DNA from 2 places in the Exiguobacterium sp. EF_C8 genome. Region 1 is predicted to be linked to the other one. Evidence: predicted binding sites of a transcription regulator. Region 1 holds the regulator's gene; the other holds the start of a gene.
What was found. Region 1 encodes Rex, which represses fermentation and respiration genes when NADH is low (regulators of the CRP and FNR family bind a similar motif). Its sites were predicted from a motif close to TTGTGAAATATTTCACAA; they were not measured.
Positions count from the first base shown of each region.

Region 2: the regulator Rex is predicted to act here: its motif matches at 3,997-4,014, upstream of ACY2IG_RS04790 (L-lactate dehydrogenase).

Region 1 is NZ_CM143264.1:2,901,093-2,907,225, forward strand. It holds gene ACY2IG_RS15270 (S8 family serine peptidase) at 1-966, opposite strand, end outside; tRNA gene ACY2IG_RS15275 (tRNA-Ala) at 1,189-1,264, opposite strand; gene tatC (twin-arginine translocase subunit TatC) at 1,369-2,148, opposite strand; gene ACY2IG_RS15285 (twin-arginine translocase TatA/TatE family subunit) at 2,156-2,353, opposite strand; gene ACY2IG_RS15290 (redox-sensing transcriptional repressor Rex) at 2,353-3,012, opposite strand; gene ACY2IG_RS15295 (ATP-binding cassette domain-containing protein) at 3,180-5,081, shown strand; gene ACY2IG_RS15300 (hypothetical protein) at 5,081-5,503, shown strand; gene ACY2IG_RS15305 (flavin reductase family protein) at 5,634-6,133, opposite strand, start outside.
Region 2 is NZ_CM143264.1:926,930-933,062, reverse strand. It holds gene ACY2IG_RS04810 (ROK family glucokinase) at 1-720, opposite strand, end outside; gene ACY2IG_RS04805 (YqgQ family protein) at 804-1,007, opposite strand; gene ACY2IG_RS04800 (M42 family metallopeptidase) at 991-2,028, opposite strand; gene ACY2IG_RS04795 (GNAT family N-acetyltransferase) at 2,189-2,698, opposite strand; gene ACY2IG_RS04790 (L-lactate dehydrogenase) at 2,954-3,910, opposite strand; gene ACY2IG_RS04785 (DUF92 domain-containing protein) at 4,074-4,853, opposite strand; gene ACY2IG_RS04780 (5-formyltetrahydrofolate cyclo-ligase) at 4,847-5,392, opposite strand; gene rpmG (50S ribosomal protein L33) at 5,450-5,599, opposite strand; gene ACY2IG_RS04770 (1,4-alpha-glucan branching protein domain-containing protein) at 5,704-6,133, opposite strand, start outside.

The DNA of each region.
Region 1 (6,133 bases):
GATGACGTCCGCTCCAAGTGCGATGGCATCATCGATTGCTTTGATGTAGATATCACTAAATGTCGATGGCATCCCTGGATCGTTACCGAAGACCTTCATCGCGAGGAGCTGTGTTTCTGGAGCGACCCCTTTAATGCCGCCGTTCGCTTCATCCCCGTTTGCTCCGACCGTACCTGCGACGTGCATCCCGTGCATCGATGCCCCCGCACCTAAGTCACGGATTTCGCTGTCGTGATCGGCATAGTTATAGCCGTACGGTACTTTTTCCGTGAAGTACTTTCCTTTTAAGCCTTTTGTTTCTTTCGCACTCTCGACCTTCGAAGAGGTTAAATCCACCTTTGTCTCTGGACTCAAGACCATGTCCTTGTGAGATGGATCAATCCCCGTATCGATGACCGCGACGACGGTTCCTTCCCCTTTGAAGCCATAGTCCTGCCACGTTTCCTTCGCATTGACCATGTCCTTGCTGTACAGCATGTCTGGCTTGGCACCTTTATCTACGGTTGGGCGCGCATATTCGTGCGCGATATGTACACTTTTGACTCCTTCGAGTTGTTTGATATCTTCGATGTCACCGAACTTCACTTCACCACTGAATCCGTTGATGACGGTTGTGAAGCTTTCTTTATATGTAACAGGAATCGCCTTTTTAGCGATAGCTGACTTGACTGATTTTTGGACGCTGACGAGTCGATCCTTGATCGATTCCTTTTCGGCATTGCTCAATGTGCTATACCGCTTGTTTTGAGCTTGGGCGATTTGAATCGCCGGTTTTTGTTCCATCTCGATGACGACTCGGACTTTATCCGATTGTTTGTAGTTCTTTTCTTGCCCCGATTTCTTCAGTGAGAGCGCCTGCGGTTTTTGACCCGTCGCTTTGTCTTGCGAGGACAGTGCACCTTGCGCACTGACTAGATTGGAAGACGTCATTAAGACGGCTGCCATAAGTGCAATCTTCTTCTTCATGCGTTCGTTTCCCCTTTTCTGTAAAACCATAGTAGTAATACTAATAAAACAGTTTAAAGAAAATTCTGTATTTTTAGTTTAATGAAGTTAATGGAAATAAACAATTTATATTTGTATATTTTTTTAATTTATTTCTTTTTGGTGACATTTTATATTTGGAAGGAATTTAACTGGGAACATAAAAAAACTCCTCGAGCACTCGAGGAGTTGAACGTATGCACTTGGTGGAGACTATCGGGATCGAACCGACGACCTTTTGGCTGCCAGCCAAACGCTCTCCCAGCTGAGCTAAGCCCCCATGAATTATCTTTAGTATACGCATCGCTAACTGCTTTATCAATATAAACATAACGCTTTCATAAAAAAGAATTCCTCCCGAAATGGCTGGAAGGAATTCACGATTCATTTATTCAATTCACGCATCAAATCCGCCTGTCGTTCAAGCTCTGCCTGTTGCTCGAGGATCAAGACCTTTTTATACGTCCGCGCGGAAATCAAGATACTGATTTCATAGAGAACGAACAACGGCACTGAGATCATCAAGTGTGACGTCACGTCCGGCGGTGCGATCAATGCCGCAACGACGAACAGCGCGAAATACGCATATTTCCGATTCTTTCGCATGAAATATGGCGTCACAAGACCAAGACGTGTCAGGAACATCGTCACGACCGGCAATTGGAAGAGAAGACCAAACGGCATCGTCAACCGGATCAAGAAACTGAAGTAGTTTTCGACCCCGATGACTTGCTCGATCCCCAATTCTTTCCCGAGATCCGTTGAGACTTCGAGCAAGAAGGGAAGCAACCAGAAATACGAGAAGGCTACACCAGCCAAAAATAGAAAGAAGATGACTGGAATATATGTCAGTGTTGCTTTTTGTTCCTTTTCATAAAGCCCTGGTCGGACGAATGCCCACAGTTGATACATCCAGAACGGTGACGCTAAAATCAGCGCGATGATGAACGCAAGATTCAAATACAACATTAAAGGATCGGCGACGTTGAAGGCATTTAATCCGATACCGAGCTCTTTTAAGTCCGCTTGCAGAAAACGGACGAGCGGTCGGACGAGCGGAAATGCGACAGCGAACAGGACGACGACGATGAGGAGCGACCAGACAATCCGCTTACGCAGTTCGTCTAGGTGCGACGTCATGCTTTGTTCTTGATCAACCGTCATGATTCAATCACTTCTCTTTCGGTTCGTCCTTTTTATCGTCGTCCATGATGCCGTTCGTGGCATTCTTGAACTCTTTCAATGTTTGACCGGCAGCACGACCGAATTCCGGTAACTTCTTCGGTCCGAAGATGATCAACGCGACGACAGCAATTAATCCGATACTCGCAGGTCCGATACCTAACGTGAGCGGGATAAGGTTTTCCATTATGATTTCACTCCTTCAGCTGATTGCGAATAATGCTTCATGAAATAAACTAACGACTGCAACTCGATCGATAAATCGATGTGATGAACCCGAACGCTCACTGGCACGTTCAACCGTGCAGGCGTGAAGTTCAGAATGCCTGTCACACCATACTCGACTAACTCATCCGCTACTGACTGTGCGAACTGGGATGGAACCGTCAAGATGGCGACATCGACCTGATTCGCTTCGATTTGTTCTTTCATGTCCGAAACATGATAGATTGGAACGTCATGCGTCGTTGTTCCGACCTTCTCTTCGTCCGCATCAAACGCAACGACTATCCGAGTACTATTATTCTTTAAAAAGTTATAATTTGCAAACGCTGTTCCGAGATGACCGACCCCGATCAAGGCAACATTCGTCACCTCATCTTGATTCAAGGTTTTCCGGAAAAACGTTAAGAGATGTTGAACGTTATATCCATACCCCTTCTTCCCTAGTGCCCCAAAGTAGGAAAAGTCGCGACGAATCGTTGCTGAATCAACCTTCACCGCCTCGCTTAACTCAGCAGAAGAGACGCGGAGCTTACCTGAATTGTATAAACTTTGGATGAAACGATAATATAGCGGCAACCGTTTTGCTGTCGCTTGTGGAATTTTTGTGTCTGGTCCATTCATCCTGCAGTTCCCCCTTCGGCCACATCCATCGTGGCACCCAAATCTTTGCAAAAAGCTTTCTACTCTCCTTGATTGTAAACCACTTCACATAGAGTCACAAATAATATATTCCGCAGGACCTCGCGCTTTTGTTCGTGATAGACTAAAGGGTGGAAGGATGGATGGAAATGATACTCTTACAAGTCAACCAACTCTCGAAATCATTCGGCGTCGAGCCGATTTTAGAAAATATCAAACTAGAAGTACAGGAGCGCGACCGAATTGCGCTCGTCGGTCGAAATGGTGCCGGTAAATCAACCTTGCTCAAAATCATCGCTGGTGAACTCAGTCATGACTCGGGCGATATCATGAAAGGTAAAGATGTCAAAATCGGTTATCTCGCGCAAGACAGTGGTCTCGAATCGAACGAGACGATCTGGAACGAGATGCTGACCGTCTTTGAACATCTGCAAGAACAAGAACGAACACTGCGCCGGATGGAAATCGAGATGGGCATGGAGCACATCTTGAACGACCCGGTCGCGTACGATCGTCTCTTGAAGACGTATGATCAAGCGCAACACGACTTCTCAGAAGCCGGTGGTTATCAGTTTGAGGCGAATATCCGCTCCGTCCTGCACGGCATGCGCTTTTATCCAGACGATTACTCGCGCCGGATCCAGACATTGTCCGGGGGTCAACGGACACGGCTCGCCTTAGCGAAGATGCTCCTGCAAGCACCAGAGCTTCTCATTCTCGATGAGCCGACGAACCACCTGGATATCGATACGCTTGCTTGGCTTGAAAGTTACCTCGGTGGTTATCGTGGTGCCGTTCTGATCGTCTCGCACGATCGGTACTTCCTCGATCAAGTCGTCAATGTCGTCTATGAGCTCTCTCGTAATGTCTGTCGTAAGTTCACGGGGAACTATACGAAGTACCTCGAGCAAAAAGCGGCATTGTACGATCAAGAAATGAAACAGTTCGAACAGCAGCAAGAAGAAATCGCAAAGATGCAGGACTTCATTCAACGAAACATCGCTCGGGCGACGACGACAAAGCGTGCTCAAAGCGTTCGAAAACGGCTCGAGAAGGTCGACCGGCTCGATCGACCAGATGGAGATGAACGCAGTACGGTCCTGTCCTTCCCAATCGAAAAACAGAGCGGGAATGACGTTCTTCAAGTCAATCAATTGGCAATCGGTTACGAAGAAGCTGTCTCAAAAGACATCACGTTCCGCTTGCAACGCGGTGAATCACTGGCACTCGTCGGACCGAACGGAATCGGGAAGTCGACGCTCTTAAAAGTCCTCGTCGGTCGTTTACGTCCTCTCTTCGGTGATTTCCGTTTCGGAACTGGCGTCTCGATCGGGTATTACGATCAAGAGCAAGCGGAACTCAATGACCGGAACCGTGTCATCGATGAGATTTGGAACGAATGGCCACTGATGCGCGAACAAGAAGTCCGTTCTGTGCTCGGACAATTCCTGTTCAGCGGCGACGATGTCTTCAAAATCGTTCATGAATTGTCTGGTGGCGAACGCGGACGTCTCGCGCTCGCAAAACTGAAACTCCGGAAGACTAACGTCCTCATCCTTGACGAGCCAACGAACCACTTGGATCTTGATTCGAAGATGGTCCTTGAGAACGCTCTCGTCGACTATGAAGGTACGCTACTCTTCGTCTCCCATGACCGCTACTTCATCGATCGGATCGCGACACGCGTCATCGAGATGAGTGAAGCTGGTGTGACAGAATACCTCGGCGATTATTCGTACTACACAGAGAAGAAGGCCGAACAAGAAGAAATCGCTCGCCTTGAAGCCGAAGAGGCAAAAGCGGCAAAAGTCACGGCATCGAAGACGATCGACAAAGAAGCACAGAAAGAAGAAAAAAAACGCCGTCAGCAAATCGAACAACTCGAACAAGATATTGAACGGCTCGAACAGCGTTCAGCGGAAATCGAACAGTTGCTTTGCGAACCGGAAGTCTTTAATGATATTCCAAAAGCGACAGCGTTATCTGCGGAACGGGACCAGATCGATGTCGATCTACTCGAATTGATGGAACGATGGGAGAACCAACACTGATGCGGACGAAAAGCTTTTTCATTAACTTGATTCAAGGACTGCTATCCGGCATCCTTTATTTCGTACCGATGTATGCGGACTACGTGTCGACCTTCATCCGGCCGGATGCTTTTAATGCCGCGCTTCCTTTGTTTCTCCTGATTTCTTGTATGATTGGTCTCGTCATCCAGACATGGAGCGGTCTTTTCGTCAGTTTACTCTCGGGATTATGCTGTACGCTCCTGACGACACAGCTATTCGTCGAACTCACTGACCCGTTGATCCTATCGTATTACGGTAGTGTCTCACCGCTCACCGCTTTCTTGATCAGCTGTGTCGGCATTTGGGCACTCGCAATCGTCTTTTATTTGCTCGATGGCTATCAGTACAGTAAACGTCATGGTCTTGAAGCCTCTTCAAACGAAATCGATTCGCAACCTTGAAGTCCGATCGATGAATCAGATGAACGACATGAGAAAAAGGAGTGGAGATTCCGGTAGCTAGACCGGTATCTCCACTCCTTTTGTTTGAATCAAAACGAATCGTACGATGAATCAAGCATTCACACTACTATCATTTTGTCGGTCGGGCAATCGTAAACGTCTTCCCGATCGTCGCATAATCATTCCCTGCTAAACGAGCGACAGCCTTCAATCCTGCTGCGTCAATCCGGAACGACTCGACGAGTTCATCCGCGACGTGATAGCGCAGTACTTCCCCGATCAACAGATCGGCACCTTCTAGCTCGACGTGTTGCGTTAAGCGCATCTCGAACCGGATTTTCGCTTCCGCGATTCCGGGCACGTCGATTGCATCGCTATCGACGAGCGTTAAATCCGTCCGTTCGAGTTCACTTTCACCGTAAGCGAGTGGCGCAGCCGTCTCATTGACTGCGTCGACGATTTCTTCGCTGACGATATGGATGACATAGCTTTGTTTTGCTAGGATATTACGTGCCGTATCCTTTTGTCCCTGATCCGTCCGTTGTACGGCAATCACCAGTTGTGGCGGACTACTTGATGCGACCGTAAAGAAGGAAAAGGGGGCGGCGTTGACCGTCCCGTCTTCCCCTA
Region 2 (6,133 bases), 1.1 Mb from region 1:
GAGGTGGAACGTCACTTCCTCTACAACATCCGTTGCGATACGATCGCCTTTCTCATACGCTTCAAATACATCTTTCGCCGTCACTGCTTTAATGTCATTCAGTAGCGATTCTTGTCCTTTACGTTTCTCAAGACCAAGACGGGCGATACCCGTTGCTGAAGCAATCGTCTCAAGGCATCCTTTACGTCCACATCCACACATGACGCCATCTTCAGGCAACATCGTGATATGACCGATTTCTCCTGCCATTCCGACCGTACCGTGAACGATTTGTCCGTTCGTGATCAGACCACCACCGACACCCGTACCAAGTGTGACCGCGAGTAATTCTGTTGCGCCACTACCGGCACCTTTCCACATCTCACCGATCGCTGCTGCGTTCGCATCATTTTCAAGTACTGCCGGTAAACCTGTCAACCGTTCGAATTCACCAACGAGTTCAAAATTATGCCACCCGATGTTGACTGCCTTTTCAACGACACCCGTATTAAAGTCGATGAATCCTGGCGCACCAATACCTGCTCCGACAAAATCCTCTGGTCGTTTGTTGCTTTCTTGACACTTCTCAAAAAATGATTTTGCAATATCTCCTGGAATTTGTGCACCATCATTCAGGATCACCGTCTCAATTTCCCATTTTTCTACGATGATGCCTTGCAAATCCAAAATTGCCATCTTCACTGTCGTTCCACCGATATCAATGCCGAGTAACCATTTCATTGCTCTGTCTCCCCTATGCTCATATAATGTCTACTTGTTCATTTTAACGGACACACTCGCATTGCGCAAAGGGTTGCGCAACCTTAAACATTATCGGATTGTGAACGTTTTAATTCATGTCGTAAGATGAGTTTTGCTGAATCATACTGACGTTGCTCCAAAACGCCTGCTTCTTGCAATTCATCAAGTTCGAGCATCATCATCGCAATATCTGATGCTCGATCTCCTAGATAGATGAATGTTCCATACGTCTTAAGTAACTGTTGTACATCATACAGCGTCTTCATCGACCATCGGCTCCTTTACATACGCATGTAGCAAATCATAGGTCGCTTGTAATGACGTCTCATGTGTTCGTTCGTAAGAATGGCTCGATTCAATCCCCGGACCAAATAGTCCGTGTCGAACATCATGTCCCGCACGCATTGCTGCCGAAGCGTCCGAGCTATAGAACGGATAAATATCAACTTTATATGGGATACTATTGCGTTGTGCTAGACGTGTTAGCTGATGACGTAACGCTAAGTCATACGGACCGGAACCATCTTTTGCACAAATCGAGACCGTGAATTCGTCAGAGTGCTGACCATCTCCTAACGCACCCATGTCGACCGCGATATATTCTGCGACTTCTTCCGTGAATCCAGCATTTCCACCGAACCCAACCTCTTCGTAATTTGAAATCAGGATCTGGACCGTGTGTGGCAGGTCGATGGTTTTCCATTCTTTAATCAATTCAAGCAACAAAGCAACCGATGCTTTATCATCGAGATGGCGCGATTTCACAAACCCAGTTTCCGTATAGAGGAAACGCGGATCAAACGTCACGACGTCTCCTACTTCAATCCCCGCGACGCGCGTCTCTTCGGCTGTCGTCGAACGAATATCAAGTCGGACTTCAATATTATCAGCGGACCGTTCCGTTTTGTTCGTCTCGCGTGACGTATGGACACTCGAATGATGGAAAACAATCGTACCGGAAATTGTTTGACCGTCCATCTTATGCACGAGACAGTTCTCTCCTTCGATCGCTGTCCAAGCATAGCCCCCTAATTGTGATAAACTGAGTCGTCCCGTTGGTAAAATCTCTTTTACCATTGCCCCTAATGTATCGACGTGTGCCGTCAGTAACCGCGTGCGAGTTGAAGCACCAGGCAAAGTCGCTAAGATGGCTCCTTTCTCGAGTTTTCGATACGTGATGCCTTCTGCCATCAATCGCTTTTCTACGTATGTAATCGCTTCTTTCGTCGAACCTGTCGGACTTGGAATCGAGACCAGCTCTTCAATCGTACGTATGACTTCTTTCATGTTCATTCGCTCCCTTTCAATCGGACTACAACGTGCTATCCGCTTTGTTTTCATGATAACAAATATTCATTCTTTGTCGGTACTGATATCCTACATCCACTACGCGAAAAAGCTGTAGCACTTTTTTGCTACAGCTTTTTGTCCACACCATATAATGAACTTAGACGTATTTTTTCATCCAAATATCATCACGGTATGTGCCATCTTCTAATTTTACGGAGTCTGGATCTTCGGCATATACTTCAAAGCCGAGCGATTCGTAAAGACTTTGCGCTGCTTCATTTCCTGATAATACGGCAAGAATGACTTGCTCAACGTCTGGTAACTTCTTCGCCTCGTCGATCAAGGCCTCCATCAGAGCACGACCGGTCCCTCCACGATATGCAGGCGAAACATATACTCCGGAAATCATCGCTTTGTGCGATTCACGTGACAGTTCATATGGCTTGACCTGTCCAAACCCAAACAATACATCGCCGTCGAACATACCGAGCCAAATCTCATCGGAGTCGGGTTCTCCTTCTAGACCTTCTCGTACTTCGCGGAGCGGGGTTTGCTGTTCATCGTCAAACGAATGACCGAACGCATCTGGATGATTCTTTAATCCCTCAAGGCGTAGATTCCAGTATTGTTCTGCATCCTCTTTAGTTAATTTTCGAAAAGTATACATGACTGTCGATTCTCTCCTTTTTTGGGTTTCATGACGTACAAATAATAACGGAAAAACGCTTCTATCTCTTACTTAACCCTTTTCTAGTAAAATAAAACCTAGATTTTTTTCTCTTTCAATTTCACTTAAATACAGTAGTGATGTTTGCCTCTTTTTTTCTCATAACAAAAACTCAAAGGTGGACACTAAGATACAGGATCACCATTTGAGTTTTTAAGCTCTCTATTTATGAGGTTTTCGTCATGCTTTGCGCCGTTAATCTTGCAAGACAGGTTCGAGTGTCTGACGCAATACATCAGCAGAATGATGAAACTTCTTCATTTCTTCTTCCGTCAACGCGACTTCAATGATTTCCCGCACACCTTGACGATTGATGATCGCCGGTACTCCGATGTGAATGCCGGAAATCCCGTACTGCCCATCTACATACGCCCCGACCGTCAACAAACAGTTCTCGTTCCCAAGGATGGCACGCACGATTCGAACAAGTCCAAGTCCAATCGCATAATAAGTTGCTCCTTTACGTTCGATAATATGATAGGCAGCATCCCGAACGTTGATATAGATTTGATCAAGGTCTGCTTGAGAATAACGATCGTCCTCAGCAAGTAGTTCATCAATTGTTTTTCCATAAATACGGCTATTACTCCAGGCAGCGAATTCCGTATCTCCATGTTCTCCAAGAATGTAGGCATGGGCATTGCGAGAATCGATGTGAAAGTATTCTCCAAGCATTTGACGCAGACGTGCTGTATCGAGCACCGTTCCTGATCCAAATACGCGTGATTTTGGAAGACCGGAATATTTCCAAGCCAGATGTGCCATGATATCAACCGGATTGGAAGCCACGACGATGAGACCATCAAAACCAGAATCCATAATCTGACGAATCATTTCTTTCATGATCAATGCATTCTTTGCGACGAGATCGAGTCTCGTCTCTCCTGGTTTTTGAGGAGCTCCCGCCGTGATGACGACGACCTCAGCCTCTCGGCAGTCCATATAATCTCCAGCCCAGATCCGCATCGGTGAAGAACTAAACGGGGTTCCGTGGTTCAAGTCCATCGCTTCACCTTCTGCTTTTGCTTTATTGACGTCAATGATGACAAGTTCCTCACAAAGTCCGGCTGTTGACATCTGATAAGCAAAGCTTGAACCGACCGCACCTGCTCCGATTAACGCCACCCGTGTTACTTTCGCATGTAATTCCATCTCGTTATGTCCACCCTTTCATTCGTTCTAAGAGTTTGTTAACTATCTCACAAATAAATTGTAACATCTTTCACATTCTTTGTAATATGTGAAATTAATCACATTTGTCCATTTTGTGTCATCGATATCCTAACATAAGGAATTACCCTGTCCTACTTTGCACTTACCAGAATCGGACGATGATAAACCCGATTCCACTCGCTAGACCACTCGTCATGACGTTTACCGCATCATTTCCAAGAAACCAAATACCCGATACGTAAGCTGTCGGTTGTCCATGATGCTCTCGTTTTTCCGTACGTTCCCCGCAAACTGAACATTCATACACGCGTTGCCACATTGCTCCAAATAGTGTATCGAGCAGACTTCCAAGGACACCGATACCTGCCACAAGTAAGGCCTCTGTCAAAGAAAGAGAGAAGATCCACTGCGCTGCTAAAGCGATGAACGCAGCTCCAGCAATTGTTCCTAACGTTCCGATTAACGACATCGCTCCGCTCGTTCCTGCTGGTACCCGTCGTAATGTTTTCAAAGACCATGGATCACGTCTTGAGAGTGGACCGATTTCCGAAGCCCATGTATCGGCATTCGATGCCGCGATGACGAATAGGAATAACAAGAGATATGCAAAATTCATCGTCATGGCGTAGGCTATAGCAGCGACGAACGCTACTCCTCCATTCGCAAGTACTTGCCATCCGTCACGTGCACCCTCTTTTTCGACGATCGCGTCCACGGATTTTTTTCTAGAACGCCCAATTTTCGATAAAAGACTCGAGCTGCCAAAGAAGAGTAAGAGCACCACTAAACCTTTCAAGCCGAATCCAAATGAGACACCACTGCCGACGAGCATTGTCAAGACAGCCCCGCTTGTCGTCAACAAGCGAAAATATCGTCCAGTCCAGGCGAGAATGAGACAAAATAAAATCGTAACACTTAACATCGGATAACCTCTTGGTCCGTGACGATGAGATCAACTGGGATATCGAAGTCCTCCACTTCAAAATCTGGAAAGAGCTGTTCTGAAAAGGCGATGGATACTTTACAACCTGTGTATGTCACGAGTGCACGATCATAATAACCGCCTCCCCACCCTAAGCGATAGCCATCCCGTCGATAGGCGCGTCCCGGAACGAGACAAAATCCCGCTTGATCAAGTGTAGTGCGACGAGCTGAATCCATTGGTTCTGCGATCCCCATCTGATTATGCTGCAATTGATCTTCTGGTCTGTATTCATAAAAGACCATCTCTTCTCCGACTACTTTCGGTATCAAGACCGTCTTGTCCTCTTGCCACGCTTGTTTAATCAATATGCTTGTATCACATTCATTTCGAAATGCTAACGTGATTGCGACACAAGTCGCTTGTTGCCATTCAGGCAATAACAAAACATGTTCGTGTATTAACCGTTCCTTTTCAGCACGGTTCTCCATCACATCTAATCTTTCTTTGATCAGACGGCGTACTTCTTGTTTGTTCATAACTGTCTTCCTTTCCACAAAAAAAGCCATCACACGAAGTGACGGCTTCCATCTCAATTATTTCACTTCACGGTGAAGTGTGTGTTTACGGAGACGTGGGTTGTATTTCTTCAACTCAAGACGCTCTGGGTTGTTACGCTTGTTCTTTTTAGTGATATAAGTACGGTCACCAGTTTCAGTGCAAGCTAATGTGATTTTAACGCGCATGGAATTCCCTCCTATCTAGCTCTCGATGTATCAAGTGATTTTGCTTTACATAAGGTTAAGCATACTCAAGTATCGTACCAAGAAAGGAAAGGAATTGCAACTGTTCATCCGTTCTTTTTCGGATTCGTCACGTGTTGATATGGTTTTTCAAGGTTCTCTTCAAAACGAAGAGGTTTCTTTTCAACGTGATACTCCTGTTCCACCCCGTTGCGTGACTCTTCCCGTTCTAGATAAACGACAGCCGATTGACGCAATGCGTCTCCTTCAAGTCGTTTTAACGCAACGACCAGACCACCTGAACGATCCGGAGAACGCTCACTCTCGACATCATAAACATTACTGACGAGTGGCAACTCTTTCATCTTGGCGATTGCCTGGGCAGCTGACGCTGTTTCCATATTGAAGTTATGGACGACTTGGAAGTCAACGATCTTCGCCAAGGCTTGCGCCTGACGCAAGAAGGCTAGATTTAACGCAGCCAGTTGATTGTATGTTTGAACGAGCGGTAGACCTGTCACTTGTACCCCGTATACA